Regions from separate parts of the Rhizobium sp. BT-226 genome, predicted to be linked through region 1. Evidence: riboswitches for the same ligand, from Rfam matches in the RefSeq annotation. Region 1 holds a riboswitch; each other region holds the start of a gene.
The links. Region 1 has a riboswitch for cobalamin ahead of cobU (bifunctional adenosylcobinamide kinase/adenosylcobinamide-phosphate guanylyltransferase). Riboswitches for the same ligand answer to the same signal wherever they lie in the genome.
Positions count from the first base shown of each region.

Region 1 (5,752 bases):
GGTCAACGTCTTCAAGCTCGCGGACGCCGACTGACGACGGCGTGTTCCGACTTGCTCAGATCTCGCCTGAGACCTCGCGGCGGCGGCGGTCGAGTTCTTCGCTGTAGCGGCGCAGCGTATAGCTTTCGCTGAGCTGGCCGATCACCTTGCGTTCGATCAGGTTGTTGACGACGGCGAGCGCTTCGCTTTCGCTCTTGTCGAAAATCGCCGCGGCCTGCCTGGCATTCATCTGCGGCTGCAGAAAATCGTTTCGGTAGTGGATGAAATCGGCAAGCGCCTTGCCCTCGTCCTGCGCGTCGGTCGGGTTGGCGTAGATCTCCGGCACCAGCACGAGGCCTGCATATTTGTCGCTCTCCTCGACGAGGATGACGCGCTGGGTCGAGCCGATCGGAAAGGCCTGCTTGAATTCCTCCAGAGAGATGCCCGCCCTTGCCGTCTTGATGTCGGCGCGCATCAGCTTGTCGACTGTCAGGTTACGGATCCAGCCGACGTCGTGGGCGCTGCGGATGCTTTCACCGCGGAGATGAAAGCGCCATGTGGCGAAAGAGTAGCCGAAGGTCGAACGCACGACGAGCGAGGAGGTGATGACGGCGGCGAGCACCAGCGCCGTGATCGGAAAATCGCCGGTGATCTCGAGCGCCAGGAACGTCATGGTCAGCGGCCCGCCGATGACGGCGACGGCAAGCGAACTCATGCCGACCACGGCATAGATGACGGGCGTCAGCGTCGCATCGGCGAAATAGGGGCCGCAATAGGCAAAGAGCTTGCCGAGCAGGGCGCCCATGAACAATGAGGCGAAGAACAGCCCGCCCCTGAAGCCGGAGCCGATCGAGATCGCCGAGGCGAAGGATTTCAAGAGGAAGAGGCCGATCAGAGTCGGGATCGCCACCTCATGGGAAAGGTTGAGATGCAGTGCGCCGTGGCCGGCCGAGAGTACCTGCGGCGAGATCATCGCCAACAGCCCGACGATGATGCCGCCGAGCGCCGGGCGGAAGGGTGGGGCGATTGAGCTCTTGCGCGCCAGCTCCTCGACAAAAGCGACGCCCTGCATGATCAGGATGCCGACACCGGCGCAGGAAGCGCCGAGCAGCAGCGCCGGGATATAATCGGCCGGCACGACCGAGCCGAAGCTGCCGATATCGATGGTGAAATCGCTGCCGGCGAGCAGCCTTGCGATCAGGGTGGAGACAAGGGCAGAGACGACGACCGGGGTCAGCGAGACGATCGTATAGGTGCCGATGATCAGCTCGAAAGCATAGAAGGCGCCGGTCAGCGGCGCATTGAAGGCGGCGGCGATGGCGCCGGCCGCGCCGCAACCGACGAGGGTGCGCAGGTCCGAGCGGCGAAGCTGCAGCTTCAGGCCGAATTTCGAGGCGAGGCCGGCAGCAAGCTGAGTATAGCCGGCCTCCAGGCCGACCGAGGCGCCGAAACCGTTGGAGATCAGGTTTTGCACGGCAACGATGATGCTGTCGGTCAGGGACAGGCGGCCGCCATGCAGCGCATTGGCTTCGATCGGGTCGACCATCGGCTTCTTGCGCCGTTTCGCCAGCACGAAAAGCAGCAGGCCGAGCAGGGCGCCGCCGATGACGGGGGCGGTGAGCAGCAGCAGCTTGTTCTCGATCTCGGACGAGCTCAACCTTTCGCTGTCGGCGATGCCGAAGACCAGCTGATGCAGCTCGTTGGAGACGTAGCTCATGCCGGTGACGGCGAGGCCCGAGATGACGCCGACGACGGCGCCCGCCAGCGACAGGCCGACCTCGCTGCGCCGGGTCAGAGCCCGCAGGCGTCCCGGATCTAAGAATACACGCAGCGCACGAAAACGGCGCCGATCCAATTTCATAAGCATGGCTAGACAACTAGGCGGGGAGAGGCCCGGTCAAGGGCAGAGATGGTCGCGCAGTCCGCTTGCGATGCAATTGCGGCGAAAAGCCGGCGGTTTGAATAAATTTCGGTGACGTAAGTCTCTGATAAATGACGATATTTTAGGTAGGGTAAGTCGTGTTTGGGTGGTCACGCCGCAGGGCCAGCCATCGGGCGGCCGCCAAGGCCGGTTGACTTCATCCCTGCGCTTGCCTAACCATCCCGATAACGGATGGTCGACTGACCATCCTGACAACGGATGGTTCCGGATCGGTGTAGCGCCCTTCCGGATGAAAAGGGAATGTGACGGGGCGGACCCAAGCCGGGCGCCTTCATCACAGCCGACCCCGCGACTGTAGAGCGGTCAGGGTCTTCCATCCGGCATCAGGCCCTTCCGGCCGGCGGCTTGCAATGATGCAAGCGGGCGGGATGGGCGATATGCCGGAAAAGCCACTGGATATGCATGGTGATCAACCGGGGTCGGACGCCTCTCAAGTCTACGAATCGTCCACCTTTTCACTGATGCAGCCGGGAAGGCGAGGATGATCCGCTGGCACGATCAGGGCGACCGGTTTCCGGTCTGCCCCGATCGAGGCCGATAACCGCGAGCCAGGAGACCTGCCATGCGTGCCGGGCGAGAAGCCCACACCTGGGCACTATGCCCGTTGCCAGCACGGAGGTTGTCTTGGCTGAACGATTGAATTCGGCGCGGCCTGGTGCGGCGCACGCCACGCCTCCAAGCAGCGCTGCAAGAGGAATGTTTTCGGCCGCTTTTGTCGAATGCTGGGTACCCCCCTCTGTCCTGCCGGACATCCCCCCCACAAGGAGGGAGATCGGCAAGCAGCACGACCGTCGTCCTACATCAATTGTTTGGAGAAAAGCTCTCGGCGATTCAATCTCCCCCCCTGTGGGGGAGATGTCCGGCAGGACAGAGGGGGGTGTCACACCCTCATTAGCCGAGAAAGGTGCATTCGGAACAGGCCACGGCTACGCACGCTCTCTGAGGGGCGTTTGAGTATGGCGGCCACCTTCATCCTCGGCGGCGCCCGCTCCGGCAAATCCCGTTTCGCCGAATCCCTCGTCACGGCAACCGGCCTCGACCGCCACTATCTCGCGACCGGCCGCGCCTGGGACGAGGAGATGCAGGCGCGCATCGTCCAGCACAAGGCCGATCGGGGTCCGTCCTGGACAACGCATGAAGAGCCGATCGATCTCGTCGGCAAGCTCACTGCCATCGACGGCGAAGGGCGCATCGTGCTGATCGATTGCCTGACGCTCTGGGTCACCAATCTGATGATCGAGGAGCGCGACATGGTGGCGGAATTTGCCGCGCTTGCCGATTTCCTGTCCGCCGCGAAGGCGCGGCTCGTTTTCGTTTCCAACGAGGTCGGTCTCGGCATCGTGCCCGACAATCGCATGGCGCGGGATTTTCGCGATCATGCCGGCCGGCTGCACCAATCGATCGCGGCGAAAGCCACTGAGGTCTATTTCATCGCGGCAGGCCTGCCGCTGAAAATGAAGGGTTAAGTTAATGAAGATTCCCGCAACCGTGATCACCGGCTTCCTCGGTGCCGGCAAGACGACGATGATCCGCAACCTGCTCACCAATGCCGGCGGCAAGAAGATTGCGCTGATTATCAACGAGTTCGGCGATCTCGGCGTCGACGGCGATGTGCTGAAGGGGTGCGGTGCCGAGAATTGCACCGAGGACGACATTATCGAGCTGACCAATGGCTGCATTTGCTGCACCGTCGCCGATGACTTCATCCCGACGATGACCAAGCTGCTCGAGCGCGAACAGCGTCCCGACCATATCGTCATCGAAACATCTGGCCTTGCTTTGCCGCAGCCGCTGGTCGCCGCCTTCAACTGGCCCGACATTCGCACCCAGGTGACCGTCGACGGCGTCATCACGGTGGTCGACAGCGCGGCTGTTGCCGCCGGCCGCTTTGCCGACGATCATGATGCCGTCGACGCGCGCCGTGCCGAAGATGAATCGCTCGATCACGAAAGCCCGATCGAGGAACTGTTCGAGGATCAGCTCACCTGCGCCGATCTCATCGTGCTCAACAAGACAGACTTGATCGACGCTGCCGGCCTTATCAGGGTGCGCGACGAGGTCGCCTCCCGCACGGTGCGCAAACCCGTGATGATCGAAGCGAGGAATGGCGAGGTGTCGGCCGGCATCCTGCTCGGCCTCGGCATCGGCACGGAGGACGATGTCGCCAATCGCAAGTCGCATCACGAGCTGGAGCATGAAGACGGTGCGCCGCATGACCATGACGAATTCGACAGCTTCGTCGTCGATCTCGGCCCGGTTGCCGATCCCGCCGGCTTTATCGAGTCGCTGAAGACGATCATCGCTGCGCATGACGTGCTGCGCCTCAAGGGCTTTGTCGATGTGTCAGGCAAGCCGATGCGCCTGCAGATCCAGGCCGTCGGCAGCCGCATCGACCACTATTTCGACCGCGCCTGGGCACCTGGTGAAAGACGCGCCACGCGCCTCGTCGTCATCGGCCTGCATGAGATGGATCAGGACGCGGTGCGGGCAGCGATCGAAGCGCTGGCATAGACCGATGCATCTGCTTCTGGCTCAGCAGGGAACGATCAGCGACGGCGAGGAGGCGATCGACCTCGGGCAGACGCCGGGCGACATCCTGTTCCTGTCGGCTGCCGATACCGAGCTTGCCGCGATCGCCGCCGCCCATCGCGAGCGCGGTGGGCCGTATTCGCTCAGGCTCGCCAGCCTGATGAGCCTCAAGCATCCGATGTCCGTCGACACCTATGTCGAGCGCACCGCGCGGCATGCCAAGCTGATTGTCCTGCGGGCGCTCGGGGGCGCCAGCTATTTCCATTATGCGTTGGAAGCGCTGCATGCGGCAGCGTCCCGCGTCGGTGCATTGATCGCGGTGCTGCCGGGCGATGCCAGGCCAGATGCGGGGCTGATTCCTTTTTCCAATGTTGATCTGGACGATCTCAACGCGCTCTGGGCCTATCTGATCGAGGGCGGCGATGCCAATGCGCGGGCGTTTCTCGATTATGCCGGGGCGATGCTGTCGGGCACGGAGAAGCCGGCACCGGCGGCGCCCTTGATGAAGGCCGGGATCTGGTGGCCGGGGCGGGGACTGATTGGGGTTGAGGAGTGGCGGCTGGTTTCTACTGCCGTGGTGTCTTCGCGTGTGGCTGTCCCTTTGTCGGTTGAGCTAGGGACACCCCCCTCTGTCCTGCCGGACATCTCCCCCACAAGGGGGGAGATCGAAGATGAGAGGTCTCGTTCCATCTCCCGGGCCAAAGGTGCGGCGTCTTCAAACGTTTCTTTTGTGAGAAGCCCAAGCGACTTGCCGATCTCCCCCCTTGTGGGGGAGATGTCCGGCAGGACAGAGGGGGGTACCTCAAGTTCGAGGGAAGAGGCGGGATTCGAACCCACTTCTTCCCCCATCGTCGCCATCAGCTTCTACCGCGCCCTGGTGCAGAGCGGCGAGACCGGACCGATCGAAGCACTGGTCGAAGCGCTGGCGACACTCGGTCTCCGGCCGCTGCCGGTCTTTGCCTATAGCCTGAAGGATCCGGTTTCCACAGGCATTCTCGAAAGCGTGTTTTCGGCGCTGAAACCCGATGTCGTCATCAACACGACCGGCTTTGCCGTCTCGGCACCGGGTGCAGACCGGCAGCCGACGGTGTTGGAGGCGAATGAGGCGATCGTGCTGCAGGCGATCCTCTCGGCCTCGTCGAGGGAGGCGTGGGTCGCTTCCTCGCAAGGTCTGTCGGCGCGCGATCTCGGCATGAACGTGGCGCTGCCTGAAGTCGACGGGCGGGTGCTGGCACGGGCTGTTTCCTTCAAGACGGCGGCGCGCTACGATGCTGCCGTCGAGACGAATATTGTCGCCAGCGA
Region 1 is NZ_JAOYTI010000001.1:910,039-915,790, reverse strand. It holds gene OIU37_RS04680 (adenylate/guanylate cyclase domain-containing protein) at 1-34, shown strand, start outside; gene OIU37_RS04675 (chloride channel protein) at 56-1,846, opposite strand; cobalamin riboswitch at 2,104-2,501, shown strand; gene cobU (bifunctional adenosylcobinamide kinase/adenosylcobinamide-phosphate guanylyltransferase) at 2,878-3,387, shown strand; gene cobW (cobalamin biosynthesis protein CobW) at 3,392-4,432, shown strand; gene cobN (cobaltochelatase subunit CobN) at 4,437-5,752, shown strand, end outside.

Region 2 (5,752 bases), 160 kb from region 1:
TTGAACAGGCCTACAGGTTTCATGGAAGCCAATAGCGCCTCTGGCTCCAGCTCGGCCTCGTGTAGGCGGAACGTTGCGTTGTTGGTGACACCATTGGATGAACGATCCAGATTCCGAAATGATCGGATCAAGCTCGTCAGCAGCGCAAGCTGTTCGGTGTGGGACGACGCGAGCGCTTTCTGCTGTTCGACAGGGATGGGAGATCCCGTTTTGGGCGTGAAGGCCGTGGCAAGAATGGATTGCAGGGTAAGTGAAAGAGAAAAACGATCTCCATCAAAGACCGTGGAATGATCCTTCTGAGTGATAACGACTGTTTTCAACGCGTCGGCGGTCAGCTTACCATCTGCGCGTGGACAGGAAGGCGGTTCCGCCGCCAACGCGGTGAAAGGGAGGGAAATCGAAACAAAGCCGTTGAAAATCATTCTCGCAAGCGACACTTTTCTCATGCTCATTCCTCCTAAGCCTACGGAAAAGTTGATCGAATAGAAAATGCTTGGGGCACGCATCAAGCGCGGCATTCGCGTTGCACGAAGGTCGACATAGCAACCGATAGCTATCGAACAGCGGGCCTAAGTCCGGTGCTCGGTACTCTCAACAGGTTAAAGTCGTACCCATCGCCCCCAGCGGCATTACCAAGGGCGACAAGTACTTCTATGGCAACCATAAAAAGAGATACTAATCGCATCGCCAGCATCAGGCGATTTAAGCTTATGTATGGTTGCATTATTAATTTAATAGGTCAATCATTTATTGTATTTGCTTAATCGGTATGGCGCATACCGTCAACGCGACTGGCCCCATGATCGCTTCCAGTTTTGGCTGGGGGTGAGATGGATCAATGACTGGAATACGGCGCGAATGGCAGCTGACGTCCCTCGGCGGACGTGGCCTGCTGGATAAGATCGCGAAAATGCGCTAGGAATTTCTCCAAGCTTATTAAGAGAAACACGTTAAGAGACAACGCGCGGCGATCGAGGCCGCAATCGACCGATCGATTCTTTGCTCATTCCGGGACGACGCCGTGAAACGCCGAAACCTGTCTCTTGTCCTTCTCCTTGCCCTTGCGGCGCCTGCCGCCGCGCAAAGCAGCGCAATCTGTGAGGATCTGCGCGGCCGCCTTGCCGACCTGCCGCGATCGATCGGCAATGGCAACGGGCCGGAAGCCCGCCACTATTCCAGCGCCCTGGCAGAACAGAACCTCGAGTTGCGCAAGGTCCGCAACGAGCTGCGCAGCAATGACTGCACGTCGGGCAGCATGGTCGTGATCGGCGGCGAGAATGCCGATTATTGCGATGAGCTCTCGCAATCCGAAGCCCGCATGATCGACAATATCCGCTATCTCCAGGACCGCCGTGCCGAATTGCTCGGCCGGGGCAGCGACAACGACCAGGCCCGCCGCGAACTGATGGCTGCTCTCGACCGCAATGGCTGCAACAGCGAAAACTTCTATGCCCCGGACGAGCGCAGCGCCGCCGAGCCGCCCCCGAGTGTCGAGGAACAGGCGATGCGCGCCGATACCTTCATCCCGCTCGGCGGCGGCGAAGAGGTCGATCCACGTTACGGCCTGCCGCGGGCCGAGATGCTGTCGCCAGTCAGCACCATGTGCGTGCGCAGCTGCGACGGCGGCTTCTTCCCGATCAGTTCGAACGCCACATCGGTCGATTTCGGCCGCGACGCCCAGACCTGCGCCAAGATGTGCCCGGGCATCGAGACCGAATTGTTCTATCGGGACGTGACGAGCACCGAAGCCTCGAACATGATCTCGGTCGCAACAGGCACGCCCTATAGCGCCATGAAGAACGCCTTTGCCTACAAGAACCGCACACCCGGGGAAAAGTCCTCCTGCGCCTGCAATCTCACCGCCTATTACGAGGAGATGCGCGGCAGGCAGGCGGTGAGCGAACCGCCGCAGCAGGGCTCGATCACCACCATCCGCACCAATCCCCCGGCGAAGGATGCCGCAGCCGCAGCGCCGCAACCCTCCGTTCCCGAGCGCCCCTATGATCCGACGCAGAACCGCGTCCGTCAGGTCGGCCCGCAATTTCTGGCCGGCGATCAGGGCTCGATCGACCTCGCCAACCCGGCAACGCCGGGCCCGCAGCCGCAACAGCAGCAGTGATTGAACAGCTGGAACAGCGGCGGCGGAACCATAGCGACGTTGTGCCAGGGTGCATGAGATGCGGCGATGTCACGCGAACGTTCGGCGGGATGTGAATGCGGGTCGCTTGAGCATGGTCAGTAGGTCGTACGACCGCCGCTCAGGTCGAACGTCGATGCGGTCGTGAAGGAATTCTCTTCGGAGAGCAGCCAGACGACCATGGAAGCGATCTCACCAAGTTCGACGAAACGATCGCGCGGGATGCGGACGCGCATATATTCGATAAACTCGGGTGTCAGCCCGTCCAATATAGGTGTCCTTGCGGTGGTCGGCGTTACCGCGTTCACGGCGATCCCCGTCTTTGCGAGTTCCTTGCCAAGAGATTTGGTAAAGCCCAGCACACCAGCTTTCGCTGCGCTGTAGGCGGCGATGTTCGGATTTCCTTCCTTGCCCGCAACCGAGGAGATGTTCACGATCCGCCCGTAGTCGCGCTTTAACATGACCGGAACGACGTGCCGGCAACAATTGAAGGTTCCCGTGAGGCAGACATCGATGACGTCTTTCCACTCGCTGACATCGTATTCGATCGCGGGCTTTACCGGACCGGTAATCCCGGCGGAATTGACGAGCCCGTCGATACGGCCAAAAATCTCTTCGGTCGTCGCCGCCGCGTTTTTCACTGATACGGGATCTGCGACGTTGACGCCGAAAGCGACCGTACCGGATCCGAGAGCGGAAGCGCTGTCCTTCGCCAGGTTTTCGTTCAGGTCCCAGATGGCCACCTTGCCACCAGACTGGATGACGCGCTCTGCGATAGCATAGCCGATGCCGCGCGCACCGCCTGTGATCACGATGATCCGCTCCTTCAAGTCGATCATGTTCATTGGGCCGTTATCCTCCGATTGAGCCGCAGATAGCCGAATATCTAGTTCCGGGATTTCGCTTTCAGCGTATCGATATGAAGGTCAGGAATAAAGATATCACTCGGCCTCGCACGGCGTCGGCGATACCGGCATCGAAAGATCGCGACGCGCTTTAGGTGTTCAGTCCCCATCCATCGTAGAAGACGAGTTCATCGAGCGGCAGCCGCTGCCGCCAGCCTTTGACGGAGAGTTCAGGCTCGTCATAGAGCCGATCGACGAAACCGGCACAGAGCCAGGCGACCACTTCGATATGCTCGGGTATGCCGAGAATGCTCTTCAGATCGCCTTCGCGAAAAATGCTGACCCAGCCGATGCCGACCCCTTCCGCCCGCGCCGCAAGCCAGAGATTCTGGATGGCGCAGACGGTGGAATAGCTATCCATCTTGGGATTGTGCGTGCGCCCCAGCACGACGCTGCCGCTGCGGGTGGGATCGCAGGTCACGCATATGCCGAGCGGCGCCTCGACGATACCTTCAAGCTTGAGGGCGCGGTAGGCCTGCCGCCGCTCGCCGGCAAACATCAGCGCCGCCTCGTCGTTGGCGCTCGCGAAGGCATCCCGGACGCGCGTCCGGACAGCGGCACTTTTCACCAGAATGAAATTCCACGGCTGCATGAAGCCGACGGAGGGTGCATGATGGGCTGCCGTCAGCAGCCGCCGCACAAGGTCATCCGGCAAGGGATCGGGCAGGAACTGGCTGCGAACGTCGCGCCGCGTCATGATCGCATGATAGACGGCCTCGCGTTCGGCCAAGGAAAAACCGGACGCCGCCGAAAGGGCATCCTCATCAAAGGGTCGCATCGTCAAATCCCCAACAATGCAACCGCTCCGCCGTCCGCGCGGATCGGTCTATCTTGCCAGGCCGGTCTTCTGACTCGGCGTCATCCGTCTGCCGCAGCCTTCCCGGCAAAAAGCCAGTGGCATGATGATGCGGCAAGCGTCGGCCTTACAGCGTTGGGCACGTTCCGGCCTTGCACCGGATTCCCGATTCTCCCGCCTTACCGGCGGGCACCTGACGGCGCATCTATTTCAGGAAAGTGCTGCGGCGGCAAGCCGCGAGCCGACAGGCGGTTGAGAGGACGGCGCGGCATCCTCCACGATTCCATCCTTGCCCCGTAGGAGCCTCGAAGGACACGCCGCAGCGCCGCTTCTTTCGTCATTCATCATTTCGCGTCCGCGCCGGTGCACCCGCCTCGCCCTTCGAGGCTTCGGCCTTTGGCTGCGCACCTCAGGAGGAGGCTCTCTTGGGCATTGGTGCATGTGGCTAACATGACAGCGCTGCTGCTGTCTGGTCTTAAGGGAACAAGCCCACCCGCGTCGGTTTGAAGCGGCGTGGCAAAGCCCTTCATCGATAGTTTCTATGGCCTTGTCCCCGCCGAAGGCGTATGGACTGAGCCAGTCCATCGCAGCATCCCGGTTGCCCGTGCCCCGCCTCACACCCATGATCCTTGCGGTCGCCCTGTTCATGGAACAGATGGATTCGACCGTGATCGCCACCAGCCTGCCGGCAATCGCCGCCGATATCGGCACCTCGCCGATCGCGCTGAAGCTCGCCGTCACCAGTTATCTCGTGGCGCTGGCGATCTTCATCCCGATCAGCGGCTGGATGTCCGATCGCTTCGGTGCGCGCAACATCTTTCGCATGGCGATCTTCGTTTTCATGATCGGTTCGATCGCTTGCGCCTTTTCCAACTCGATCACGGCCTTCGTCATCTCGCGCCTGATCCAGGGCGCCGGCGGCTCGATGATGACACCGGTCAGCCGCCTGCTGCTGGTTCGGGGAACGCCACGCCACGAACTCGTCGATGCCATGGCCTGGCTCACCATTCCCGCTTTGATCGGCCCGATCATGGGTCCACCGATCGGCGGTTTCCTCACCACCTATCTCACATGGCACTGGATTTTCTGGATCAACGTCCCGATCGGCGTGCTCGGCATCATCCTCGTCACGCGTTTCCTGCCGGCCGTCGAGCCACGCAGTCCGCGACCGATGGACTTTCCGGGCTTCTTGCTGTGCGGCCTCGGCTTCTCCGGCTTCGTCTTCGGCCTGTCGGTGATCAGCCTGCCAGCCGTGCCCGTCATCTATGGTTATGCCGCGGTGACGATCGGCATCCTTGCCGGCCTCTTCTACCTCCTGCATGCCCGCCGCGTGCCCTATCCGCTTCTCGATCCGAAGATGTTCCGTTACCCGATGTTCCGGGCAGCGATCCTCGGCGCCTCGAATTTCCGCATGGGGCTTGGCGCCCTGCCGTTCCTGATGCCATTGATGCTGCAGCTCGGCTTCGGCCTGACGCCGCTGCAATCGGGCTCGGTCACCTTCGTCAGCGCGCTCGGCTCCATGGGCTCGAAATTCGCCGCCTCGCGCACCTTCAATGCCTTCGGCTTCCGCACGGTGATCTCGCTCACCACCTTGCTGGCGGCGATCTTCCTCGGCATCAACGGTCTGTTCACCGCCGAAACACCGCTGTTCCTGATCATGGCCAGCCTGCTGATCGGCGGCTTGTTTCGCTCCATGGCTTTCTCGGGCGTCAACGCCATGGCCTTTGGCGATGTCGACGACGCCGAGAGCAGCCAGGCGACCGCGATCAATGCCGTTGCCCAGCGCATCTCCATGGCGATGGGTGTGGCGATCGCCGGCGGCATTCTTGAAATTTCCAGCAGCTTCCATGGTGGCAGGCTGCTGGTCTCGGATTTCCACATTGCCTTCTTCAGCGTCTCGGCGATTTCGGCGCT
Region 2 is NZ_JAOYTI010000001.1:752,463-758,214, forward strand. It holds gene OIU37_RS03890 (hypothetical protein) at 1-446, opposite strand, end outside; gene OIU37_RS03895 (DUF2865 domain-containing protein) at 1,022-2,119, shown strand; gene OIU37_RS03900 (SDR family NAD(P)-dependent oxidoreductase) at 2,236-2,982, opposite strand; gene bluB (5,6-dimethylbenzimidazole synthase) at 3,134-3,820, opposite strand; cobalamin riboswitch at 3,862-4,050, opposite strand; gene OIU37_RS03910 (MFS transporter) at 4,461-5,752, shown strand, end outside.
Region 2: another riboswitch for cobalamin. It lies ahead of bluB (5,6-dimethylbenzimidazole synthase); the one in region 1 lies ahead of cobU (bifunctional adenosylcobinamide kinase/adenosylcobinamide-phosphate guanylyltransferase).

Region 3 (5,752 bases), on a different contig from region 1:
GTCGAAACGACGCGCACCCTCACCTGGGCCGACTTCCAGGCGATCGAACAGAGCACGGGGGTGAGCGATATCCACTGCGTCACCACCTGGTCGCGCTACGACAACAAATGGAAGGGCGTTTCGACGCGCGATCTGCTTGACCTCGCCATGCCGAAGCCGGAAGCAGCTTACGTCATGCTGACGAGCTACGACGGCTATACCACGAACCTGCCGCTCTCCGATTTCGCCGCCGAGGATGCAATCCTCGCCACCGCCTGGGAAGGCCTGCCGCTGACGGCGGAGCACGGCGGCCCGATGCGTCTCGTCGTACCGCATCTCTATTTCTGGAAAAGCGCCAAATGGCTGCGCCGCATAGAGCTGATGCCTGCTGACCAGGCGGGCTTCTGGGAAAAGAACGGCTACCACATCTATGGCGATCCGTGGCGCGAGCAACGCTATTCCGACGATTGAGCTTTCGGCCGCGTGAAACGGCGAAGCGCAAACACGCTAAGGCCGAACAAAGAGGCGAGCCCCGTCAGCGATGCCATGCTGGCGGCATGAAACGGGACTCCGCTCCAGCGCGGCTCGACGATATCGGCCGTGTTGAAGGCTGCGCCGCTGAACCGGCAACTGATCAGCGCAAGCCCGCGCCGCGCCATGTCGGCGTCGACCGCGGAAATGATTTCACCCGCCGCAGCGGCCTCCCGCGGCATCTCGCGCATCGAAAGCAAGACCGCCTTGGTCGCGGCGAGATAGGCATGGGCGCATTCGTTGAACGGGCTCTCCTCGTCCGTCACGCTGCCCGGCACCCGGCCCCACAGACAGTAGGCGTACTGGATTTCAGCATAGTTCAACACACGACGGAACGGCTCGTTTGTCTCGACGGCGCGGGATGCAAGATCGATGATCCGACCGCGATAGTCAGACATGACAGCCATCTCGCCATGGGAGATTTGCGGGATATTCAGCCCGGCATAGCTGCCGCCGCCGCCGCGGCTATGGGCAAAAGCGCTTCCGGCGACCACACAAAAAAACGCGGCGGCAGAAAACGCCGCCAGCAGCAATGGTCTGGCTCTGTCGTTTTTCATAATCGCCCGAAAAGTTTAGGGCGCCGGCAAAGCGGTGCCCTTCGATGCGTTCAGTGAAATGCCGTTGCCGGTCGGCCGCGTTGCCCGCCCTTAACGGCAAGCCGCTTTTCCGCCAGCGCCCCGAAGACGAGGCCGAGCGTTGCCCAGAGGATCGCATGCATGCCGAGCGAGGTCGTGCGGAAGCCCCAGAGCACCATCGCCGAAAAGTTCTCCGGCACCTCGTTGATCGGCGGCAGCAGAGAGAGCACGAGACCGATGAAGACGAGATAGGCGATGCCGGCGATGATCGCGCCGTTCCAGGGACCGAAGCGCTCGGAGAGACGACGTGACAGCGCCACCGCGGCGATGAGTGCGGCAAGCGAAACGACGATCATCAGGAAGAATAGTTCGGTCCTGACGCCGATCGTGTCGGGATTGCCGACCGCCGGCGGAGTGGCGGGATATTTGATGCTGGGAACAAGCACGACCGCCACGAAGGCGGCAATGGCGATGGCGGCCGAGGTGCCGCGCGCCGAAAGGCGGCTGAAGCGACCGTGCACGAAGGCGAAAGCGAGCGCGAAGAGCCCGCCGACGGCGACGCTGTAGGCCATGACGCCGGTGAAAAGGCCGAGACCGGCCTGCGTGGCGCGGCTGACAATTTCAGGTTCGGCAGCTTCGCCGGCCGCCTGGGCGCTCGCCTCCTCGAAGGCGATCGCCGCATCGACCAGCGGCTCGCCGAAGGTATGGGCGAAAGCAAAAACGAGGATGCCGGCAATCAGGCCCGCGAGCATGCCGCGAAGCAGAAGGTTTCCAACCATGTCAGGAACTCCGATCGCGAAGCGCGCTTTAGTGGCAGGGAAAGCCGAGGAGATGGCGGCCGTCATGCACGAATTCGTGCACATACATGCCGTTGAACAGCGCCATCGCGCCTTCCTCGGTACCGACGAAATAGAGGACGATCAGCATCAGCAGGCCGCCGAAGATCGCCCAGGGCAGGATCTCTCCTACTGGGATCGGCGCCGGTACAGCAACGGGCGCGAAAGTGGTGTCAGACATGTATTCCTCCGGGAATGACGCGTTCAGTCGAAAGAGTGCTTATGCAGGTGGGTCTGACTTCCAGCGCGAAGAGTTTCGACACGCTGGTCACAGTGGCGCGACCGCGCCGGACTTACACCGGCTTCCAAACCCGCAACAGCACGGTTATATCTGCACGCCGAAGAGACTGTCAACGAAACTTCACAAGCCGGCGAAGGACGCTGTCGCTGCATTCCGGGAGACAAGAACGACCGTGAACACGCGCCTCACCTGGATCTGCCATGGCGCGACGGCAGCAAGCCGCAAGGCCCTGTTCCCGCTCGACGAACCGCTGGAGGACAAGGCAGTGGAGGAAGCCGGCAGGATGATCGCCCCGCCCCGCGCCGACCGTATTGCCACGAGCCCCGCCTTGCGCGCCCGCCAGACTGCTGACGCGCTCCGCCTCGAAGCCCAAATAGATCAGGCGCTTTGCGACTGCGACCATGGCCGCTGGGCCGGCAGGTCGATCGCGGCGATCGGAACCGAAGAGCCGGAGAACCTCATGGGCTGGATGAGCGATCCGGAAGCGGCTCCGCATGGCGGCGAGAGCCTTCTTGATCTGCGCAAGCGCATCGCCGGCTGGATGGATGGCCAGACCGTCCTCGGCGGCCACATCATTGCAATCAGCCATGCGGCCGTCATCCGGGCAGCGATCGTCCATGTGCTGCAGGCGCCGCTCTCCTCCTTCTGGCTGAGCGACGTCGAGCCGCTTTCCGTCATCAGCATGACCAGCAACGGACAGCGCTGGTCTCTGCGCTTCCAGCATTAGAGACTGCTGATCTTATCCAGCTTTGCACAAGCAAATCGCGTCATCTCTGTTGAACCCGGCTTTGCGGGGACTACTTCCTTGTCCCAAGGAGATGGAAGAATGACATATGATTGGAGTGGCGAGCGCACACGGCGCCTACGTTTGATGCGTGTCGCCACAGTCACGGTTCTGGTCGGTCTCATCGTCAGCGTCCCGCTGCTGATCGTCACCGCCTGAAGCACGAGAAAGGGCGAGCGATGCAATAGCACGCTCGCCTTCGTTTTTTCCCGCATCAGCCGGTCTCCCAACCAAGAATCGCGCTGCCAACGACGCCCTGGTTCCCCACAAGCCCTGTCGGGTCTCTCTGCGGCACAGCAACAGGCTGCCGCCTCCGATAATTCGCCTTCTGGTTTCAACAAACATTTCAGACTTTCGTGATAATTCGGCGAAGGGTGGAGATGGAGAAGGCATAATGCCGGTGTTTTTCCAAAGCAGGGCCGGACGGCAATGCGTGTCGATTGTCGGATTTGGGGTAACCCTCTGGCTCCTCGGCACGCTGTTACAGCTCGACGACAGCCTGGTCTCCTTCATGACCGGCTTCGGCGAATACGGCGCCGACAAGCTCGTTTTGGCGCTCGGCATCGCCGGCGCCATGAGCTTCGTCTATTCAGTGCTGCGCATCGCCGACCTGCGCAAGGAAATGGACCTGCGCGCCGCCGCCCAGGCCAAGGCCGATTGGACCGCAACCCACGACCATCTGACCAAGCTACCGAACCGCTACGCCTTCGAGCGCAAGATCCTCTCACGGCCGATCAAGGACGATGAGGCCGAGATCGAGGAGTGGGACCGCAACGTCACCATCTTCTCCGTCGACCTCGACGGCTTCAAGAAGGTCAACGATCTCGTCGGCCACAAGGGCGGCGATGTCCTGCTGATCGAGGTTGCCAGACGCATCTGCGCGCTCGGCAATGCCGATTGCGTCTATCGCTTCGGCGGCGACGAATTCATCATCGTCGCCTTCGCCCTGACCGCGCAGCGCGAGGAGCGTTTTGCCAAGCTGCTGATCCAGGCCGTCACCCGGCCGATCCATATCGATGGCTTTGCCGTCGAAGTCGGCGCCAGCGTCGGCTATGACCGCTGGGCCGAGGGGGCCGAGCCGCTGGAAGATGCCGCCCACCGTGCCGACCTCGCCATGTACGAGGCGAAATCACGCGGGCCCAACCACTATTTCGTCTTCGAAGCTTCGATGCAGGACAAGGTAACGGAGCGTGCCGCGCTGGAAACCAGGCTGCGCGTCGCAATCTCCAACAAGGCGATCAAGCCCTTCTATCAGCCGCTGATCGACCTGAAGACCGGCCAGCTCTGCGGCTTCGAGGCCTTAGCGCGTTGGATCGGTGACGACGGCGTCAATATTCCGCCGCCGGTCTTCATCGATATCGCCGAGGAAACCGGCATGATCACCGCATTGTTCGAGGACCTTCTCACCCAGGCCTGTAGCGACGCCCTCACCTGGCCGGAGCATGTGATGTTGTCCTTCAACGTCTCGCCGGTGCAGATGGAAGACAGATTATTGACGTCGCGCATTCTCAAGGTCCTTTCGGCAAGCCGGCTGCCGCCGCAGCGCCTGGAAGTGGAGATCACCGAAAACGCGCTGATCCAGGATCCCACCATTGCCGCGCTTATTCTCGATGAGCTGCATGCCGCCGGCATCCAGATCGCCCTCGACGATTTCGGCACGGGCTATTCGAGCCTCGCACAGCTCGCCCGCTACCGTTTCGACAAGATCAAGATCGACAAAAGCTTCATCGCCACCTATCGCGACGACGAGCGTCAGGAGAAGATCGTCCGCGCCATGCTCGGCCTCGGCAGGAGCCTCAACATCAAGACGACGGCCGAAGGTATCGAGGAGCACGGCCAGCTTGCCTTCCTGCTGCAGCTTGGCTGCGACATCGGCCAGGGCTATCTCTTCGGCAAGGCCATGCCCGCCGCCGAGGCGGACATCTTCATCAGCGATCGCAATGCCAGCCTGGCCTCCACGGCCTGACGGGACGCCTTAAAAAACCTGACGCATGATCACGAAGAGCACGAAGGCGATCGCGATCGAGGCCGGCAGCGTCAGCACCCAGGCCATCAGCATGTTGCGCACGGTCGACCATTGCAGGCCGGAACCGTTCGCCGCCATGGTGCCGGCAACGCCGGATGACAGCACGTGCGTGGTCGAGACCGGCAGGCCGAGATGGTCGGCCGAGGCGATGGTGACCATCGCCACGACTTCGGCTGCCGCGCCCTGACCATAGGTCAGATGCGTCTTGCCGATCTTTTCGCCGACGGTGACGACGATGCGCTTCCAGCCCACCATCGTGCCGAGGCCGAGCGCGATCGCGACCGCCACTTTCACCCAGAGCGGGATGAACTTCGTCGCGTTGTCGACCGCCTTGTGGTAGTTCGTCACCGCGCTGAGGTCGCCGGCATCCATCGGCAGCAGCTTCTGCTTGTCGATCAACTTCAGCGCCTCGCCGATCAGGTAGATGTCGTTGCGGACGTTGCCGACGAGATTGGTCGGCACTGCTTCGAGCGTCGGGAAGCCGGCGACTTCAGCACTGGTCTGGTGGATATATTGCTGCAGGGCCGGCGTCGTCGCATCCGTCCAGGTCTTGTTCTTGACGGCGTTGCTGACCTCGGCCTTGTAGTCCGCAACCGTCACGCCAGGCTTCACATATTTGCCGAGCGCGGTTTCCACCTGGGCCGATGCCGACTTGTAGGCTTCGAGATAGTTGACATCGGGCGTGCGGTTCAGCGCGAAAGCCGTCGGCACCAGGCCGATCAGGATGAGCATGATGAGACCCATGCCCTTCTGGCCGTCGTTGGAGCCGTGGGCGAAGCT
Region 3 is NZ_JAOYTI010000006.1:332,828-338,579, reverse strand. It holds gene OIU37_RS30825 (sulfite oxidase-like oxidoreductase) at 1-450, shown strand, start outside; gene OIU37_RS30820 (hypothetical protein) at 435-1,067, opposite strand; gene OIU37_RS30815 (CbtA family protein) at 1,118-1,864, opposite strand; gene OIU37_RS30810 (CbtB domain-containing protein) at 1,893-2,102, opposite strand; cobalamin riboswitch at 2,131-2,251, opposite strand; gene OIU37_RS30805 (histidine phosphatase family protein) at 2,335-2,889, shown strand; gene OIU37_RS30800 (bifunctional diguanylate cyclase/phosphodiesterase) at 3,341-4,912, shown strand; gene OIU37_RS30795 (inorganic phosphate transporter) at 4,922-5,752, opposite strand, start outside.
Region 3: another riboswitch for cobalamin. It lies ahead of OIU37_RS30810 (CbtB domain-containing protein); the one in region 1 lies ahead of cobU (bifunctional adenosylcobinamide kinase/adenosylcobinamide-phosphate guanylyltransferase).

Region 4 (5,752 bases), on a different contig from region 1:
GTCAAGCTGGTGGAGGAGGCACAGGAATCGAAGGCGCCAACCGAACGCTTCATCGATCGGTTTTCGCGCTATTACACGCCCGGCGTCGTCGTGGTCGCAGCGCTGGTCGCGGTCGTTCCGCCGCTGCTGTTCGATGGGCCGTGGGGCGAATGGGTCTATAAGGGCCTTGCCATCCTTTTGATCGGCTGCCCCTGCGCGCTTGTCATTTCGACACCGGCGGCGATCGCCGCTTCGCTTTCGGCAGGTGCGCGGCGCGGGCTCTTGATGAAGGGCGGCGCGGTGCTGGAAACGCTGGGCAAGGTGACGATGGTCGCCTTCGACAAAACCGGCACGCTGACGGAAGGCAAGCCTCAGGTGACCGACATCATTTCCTTTGGTCTGAGCGAGGCGCAGGTGCTGTCGCGCGCGGCGGTGCTGGAGCAGGGTTCCAGCCATCCGCTCGCGCAGGCGATCCTTAACCGCGCCAAGGCGGACGGCGTTCCCGTGCCGCCGGCCTTCGAGCTGGAAGCGCTGCCGGGCAAGGGTGTCAGCGGCAAGGTCGGCGGCGAGACGCTGGATCTGCTGTCGCCGCCTGCCGCTCGCGAGCGGGGGACGCTCAGCGCGGACCAGGATGCACGCATCACGGCGCTGAACGACGAGGGCAAGAGCATATCGGTGCTGCTCGTCAACGGTGTTGCGGCCGGCCTGCTCGCCATGCGCGACGAGCCGCGCGAGGATGCCGAGGCCGGACTCGCTGCCCTCAAATCGGCAGGCGTCAAGGCGATGATGTTGACGGGCGACAACAAGCGGACGGCAGCAGCCGTTGCCGGCATGCTCGGCATCGACTGGCGCGGCGAGATGATGCCTGAGGACAAGCAGCGGGTGGTCGGCGAATTGAAGCGCCAGGGTTTCATCGTCGCCAAGGTCGGCGACGGCATCAACGATGCTCCGGCGCTGGCCGCTGCCGATATCGGCATCGCCATGGGCGGCGGCACGGATGTGGCGCTGGAGACGGCGGATGCCGCCGTGCTGCATGGACGCGTCGGCGACGTGGCGCGGATGATTGAACTGTCCAAACGCACGATGCGCAATATCCTGCAGAATATCACCATCGCACTCGGGCTGAAGGCGGTGTTTCTGGTGACGACGATCGCCGGCATCACCGGGCTCTGGCCGGCGATCCTCGCCGATACCGGCGCCACCGTGCTGGTGACGATCAACGCGCTGCGGCTGCTTCGGATAAAGGGATGAATGTTTTCCCGATGGCGGTCTGAAGTCCGACGATTCGGGCGAAAATCGCCGAGCCGGTCATCCGTTGGGTCGGCTCTCAGTTTGTTGACAAAGTCTCCTCCGTCATGCTCGGCCTTGTGCCGAGCATCTAACCACTGCAATTGCTTGACTGAAAACCATTTATTGTCAGATGCTTAATTGACCGGCGCAGATCCTCGGCACAAGGCCGAGGATGACGTCGCGGGTTTTGTAGTCAGCAGCCTGAAAGCCGGCTGCAGGCCGGCTCTCGGGTTCAGGTCTTCTCCACAGCTCGTTTTTCCTAAGCCTTCGTTAGCCATGTTTTTCACAGGAATGTAGCGATTTCAAACCTGCCGTAACGCAATGCACAAACCATCCGTTGACGCGAATTTGGATTGGGGTACTATATCTAGTGTTCGAGGTTCCATCGATTCGTAGGGATTGATGGCTAAGACGGGAATTCGGTGCGCTTCGCCATCATAGCGCGGCAATGCCGGAGCTGCCCCCGCAACTGTAAGCGGTGAGCAACTGTCCGATTTCAGGTCACTGGAGCATGATGCTCCGGGAAGGCTGGGCAGGCGCTTTGACCCGTGAGCCAGGAGACCTGCCTCGAACGAAACGTCCACGGGCGGGGTGTCCGGAAGGTCGCGTTGCATGGCTGCGGGGAATCTCCGTGTCGCGTTTCGTAGGCCCGAACCTCCGCCCCGAAACCTTCGCATTGAGCCACTTCGGGGTGAAGTCATGTCAGTATCTCAGTTCAGGCCGCCACCCGCACCAGGTAGAGGGCGGATTACGCCCAGCGGCTGAACGAGCCGCATAGTTCAAATCATCAGAGAATTTTTCGACGGATATCGACAGATTTCCGATCGATGTCTTGCGCCCAATCGCGTCGTCACGAGGAATATCATGACTATTACCGTCTACAGCAAGCCTGCCTGTGTCCAGTGCACTGCCACCTACCGCGCCCTCGACCGTCTGGGCGTCGATTATGACATCGTCGATATTTCGCAGGATGCCGAAGCGCTCGATCGCGTCCGCAGCCTCGGCTACATGCAGGCGCCTGTGGTCATCGCCGGCGAGCAGCATTGGGCGGGCTTCCGCCCCGACATGATCAGCGCGCTCTCCTGACCTGAGGACAAGCGATGGGCCTGATCGTCTATTATTCCAGCCGATCCGAGAACACCCATCGGTTCGTTGCCAAGCTCGGACTGCGTGCGGCGCGCATTCCGCCAGGTGGTGCACACGCGTTCCATATCCGCGAACCCTTCGTGCTGATCGTGCCGACCTATAGCGGCGACGGCGGCAAGGGTGCCGTTCCCAAGCAGGTGATCCGTTTCCTCAATGATGCGGAAAACCGAGGACACATCCGCGGCGTGATCGCCGCGGGCAACAGCAATTTCGGCGAGACATACGGGCTCGCCGGCAACGTGGTCTCGCAGAAATGCCAGGTGCCGTACCTTTACCGGTTCGAGCTCATGGGTACCGAAGACGACGTCGCCAAGGTCAAACACGGAATGGAACGATTTTGGACACGGCAACAAACCTGACGCGGGATGCGGGCGCAAAACCGCATCACACTATTGCTCAGCCCGCCGGGGAAAGGCCGTCGAAGGCGGCCGAAACCCTCGACTATCACGCGCTGAACGCGATGCTGAACCTCTATGACGATGAGGGGCGGATCCAGCTCGACAAGGATCGAATGGCTGCCAAGCAATATTTCCTGCAGCATGTAAACCAGAACACGGTGTTCTTCCACAATCTGAGGGAAAAGCTCGATTACCTCGTGACCGAGGGTTATTACGAGCAGGAGGTTCTCGACCAGTATTCCTTCAATTTCGTGCGGGATCTGTTCGACCAGGCCTATGCCAAGAAATTCCGCTTCCCGACCTTCCTCGGCGCCTTCAAATATTACACCAGCTATACGCTGAAGACCTTCGACGGAAAGCGCTATCTCGAGCGTTACGAGGATCGCATCTGCATGGTGGCGCTGGCCTTGGCGCGCGGCGACGAGGCCCTTGCCCGCGACATGGTCGAGGAGATCATTTCCGGCCGTTTCCAGCCGGCGACGCCGACCTTCCTCAACGCCGGCAAGAAGCAGCGCGGCGAACTGGTTTCCTGCTTCCTGCTGCGTGTCGAGGACAATATGGAATCGATCGGCCGGTCGATCAATTCGGCGCTGCAATTGTCGAAGCGCGGCGGCGGCGTGGCGCTGTCGCTGACGAATATCCGCGAGGCAGGCGCGCCGATCAAGCATATCGAGAACCAGTCCTCGGGCATCATCCCGGTGATGAAGCTGCTCGAAGACAGTTTCTCCTATGCCAACCAGCTTGGGGCGCGGCAGGGCGCGGGTGCGGTCTATCTCAACGCCCACCACCCCGACATCATGCGCTTCCTCGACACCAAGCGCGAAAATGCCGACGAGAAGATCCGCATCAAGACGCTGTCGCTCGGCGTCGTCGTGCCCGATATCACCTTCGAACTCGCCAAGAACAACGAGGACATGTACCTGTTCTCGCCCTATGACGTGGAGCGCGTCTATGGCGTGCCCTTCACCGAGATTTCGGTGACGGAAAAGTACCGCGAGATGGCGGACGATGCCCGCATCTCCAAGAAGAAGATCAAGGCGCGCGAATTCTTCCAGGTGCTTGCCGAAATCCAATTCGAGAGCGGTTATCCCTACATCATGTTCGAGGACACGGTGAACCGGGCGAACCCGATCGCCGGGCGTATTTCGATGAGTAATCTCTGCTCGGAGATCCTGCAGGTGAGCGAGGCGAGCGAATATCACGACGACCTTTCCTACAAACATCTCGGCAAGGACATTTCCTGCAATCTCGGCTCGCTGAACATTGCGGCGGCCATGGACTCCACCGATTTCGGCAAGACGATCGAGACCTCGATCAGGGCGCTGACGGCCGTTTCCGACATGAGTCACATTTCCTCGGTTCCCTCGATCGAGAAGGGCAACGACGAGAGCCATGCGATCGGCCTCGGTCAGATGAACCTGCACGGTTACCTGGCCCGCGAACGCATCTTCTACGGCTCCGAGGAAGGCGTCGACTTCACCAACATCTATTTCTATACGGTGACCTATCACGCGATCCGCGCCTCAAACCTCTTGGCGGTCGAACGCGGCACGAGCTTCAAGGGCTTTGAGAATTCGAAATATGCTTCCGGCGACTATTTCGACAAATATACCGAGCAGCTCTGGGAGCCGGCGACGGAGAGGGTGAAGGCTCTGTTCGAGGCCGCGGGCATCCATATTCCAACGCAGGAAGACTGGGCCGCGCTGAAGAAGGCGGTGATCGCCTCCGGCCTCTATAACCAGAACCTGCAGGCGGTGCCGCCGACGGGATCGATCTCCTACATCAACCACTCGACCTCCTCGATCCATCCGATCGTCTCGAAGATCGAGATCCGCAAGGAAGGCAAGATCGGCCGCGTCTACTATCCGGCGCCGTTCATGACCAACGATAATCTCGACTATTATCAGGATGCCTACGAGATCGGGCCGGAGAAGATCATCGACACCTATGCGGCGGCGACCCAGCATGTCGACCAGGGCCTGTCGCTGACCTTGTTCTTCCGCGATACGGCGACGACGCGCGATATCAACAAGGCGCAGATCCATGCCTGGAAGAAGGGCATCAAGACGATCTACTACATCCGCCTTCGCCAGATGGCGCTGTCCGGCACCGAGGTGCAGGGTTGCGTGTCTTGTACGCTGTGATTTGATTTCGGGCCTCGAGCCAGAAGCCCCCTCACCCTAACCCTCTCCCCGCTGGGGAGAGGGGACTTGGTTGGGGATGACGCTGCCACAAGTCTCTTCTCCCCAGCGGGGAGAAGGTGCCGGCAGGCGGATGAGGGGGCGCCCAGACATATTCCTCAAGAGGGACCACCTAATGAACATGCAAATCAAACCCGCTTCTCGCGTGCGCGCCATCAACTGGAACCGCATCGAGGATGACAAGGATCTCGAAGTCTGGAACCGGCTCACCGGCAATTTCTGGCTGCCGGAAAAAGTGCCGCTTTCGAACGACATCCCCTCCTGGGCGACGCTGACGCCGGTCGAGCAGCAGCTGACCATCCGCGTCTTTACCGGATTGACGCTGCTCGACACGATCCAGAACGGCGTCGGTTCCATCCGGCTGATGGAAGATGCGGCAACGCCGCACGAGGAGGCGGTGCTTTCCAACGTCTCCTTCATGGAGGCGGTGCATGCGCGCTCTTATTCCTCGATCTTCTCGACGCTGTGCTCGACGCCCGATGTCGACGATGCCTATCGCTGGTCGGAGGAGAACGAATTCCTGCAGCGGAAATCGGCGCTGATCATGGAGCAGTATCGCTCCGGCGATCCGTTGAAGAAGAAGGTCGCGAGCGTCTTCCTCGAAAGCTTCCTGTTTTATTCTGGCTTCTATCTGCCGATGTACTGGTCGAGCCGCGCCAAGCTGACCAACACGGCCGACATGATCCGGCTGATCATCCGCGATGAGGCGGTGCACGGCTATTATATCGGCTACAAATT
Region 4 is NZ_JAOYTI010000010.1:4,072-9,823, reverse strand. It holds gene OIU37_RS34270 (heavy metal translocating P-type ATPase) at 1-1,230, shown strand, start outside; cobalamin riboswitch at 1,630-1,854, shown strand; gene nrdH (glutaredoxin-like protein NrdH) at 2,134-2,355, shown strand; gene nrdI (class Ib ribonucleoside-diphosphate reductase assembly flavoprotein NrdI) at 2,370-2,774, shown strand; gene nrdE (class 1b ribonucleoside-diphosphate reductase subunit alpha) at 2,753-4,957, shown strand; gene nrdF (class 1b ribonucleoside-diphosphate reductase subunit beta) at 5,130-5,752, shown strand, end outside.
Region 4: another riboswitch for cobalamin. It lies ahead of nrdH (glutaredoxin-like protein NrdH); the one in region 1 lies ahead of cobU (bifunctional adenosylcobinamide kinase/adenosylcobinamide-phosphate guanylyltransferase).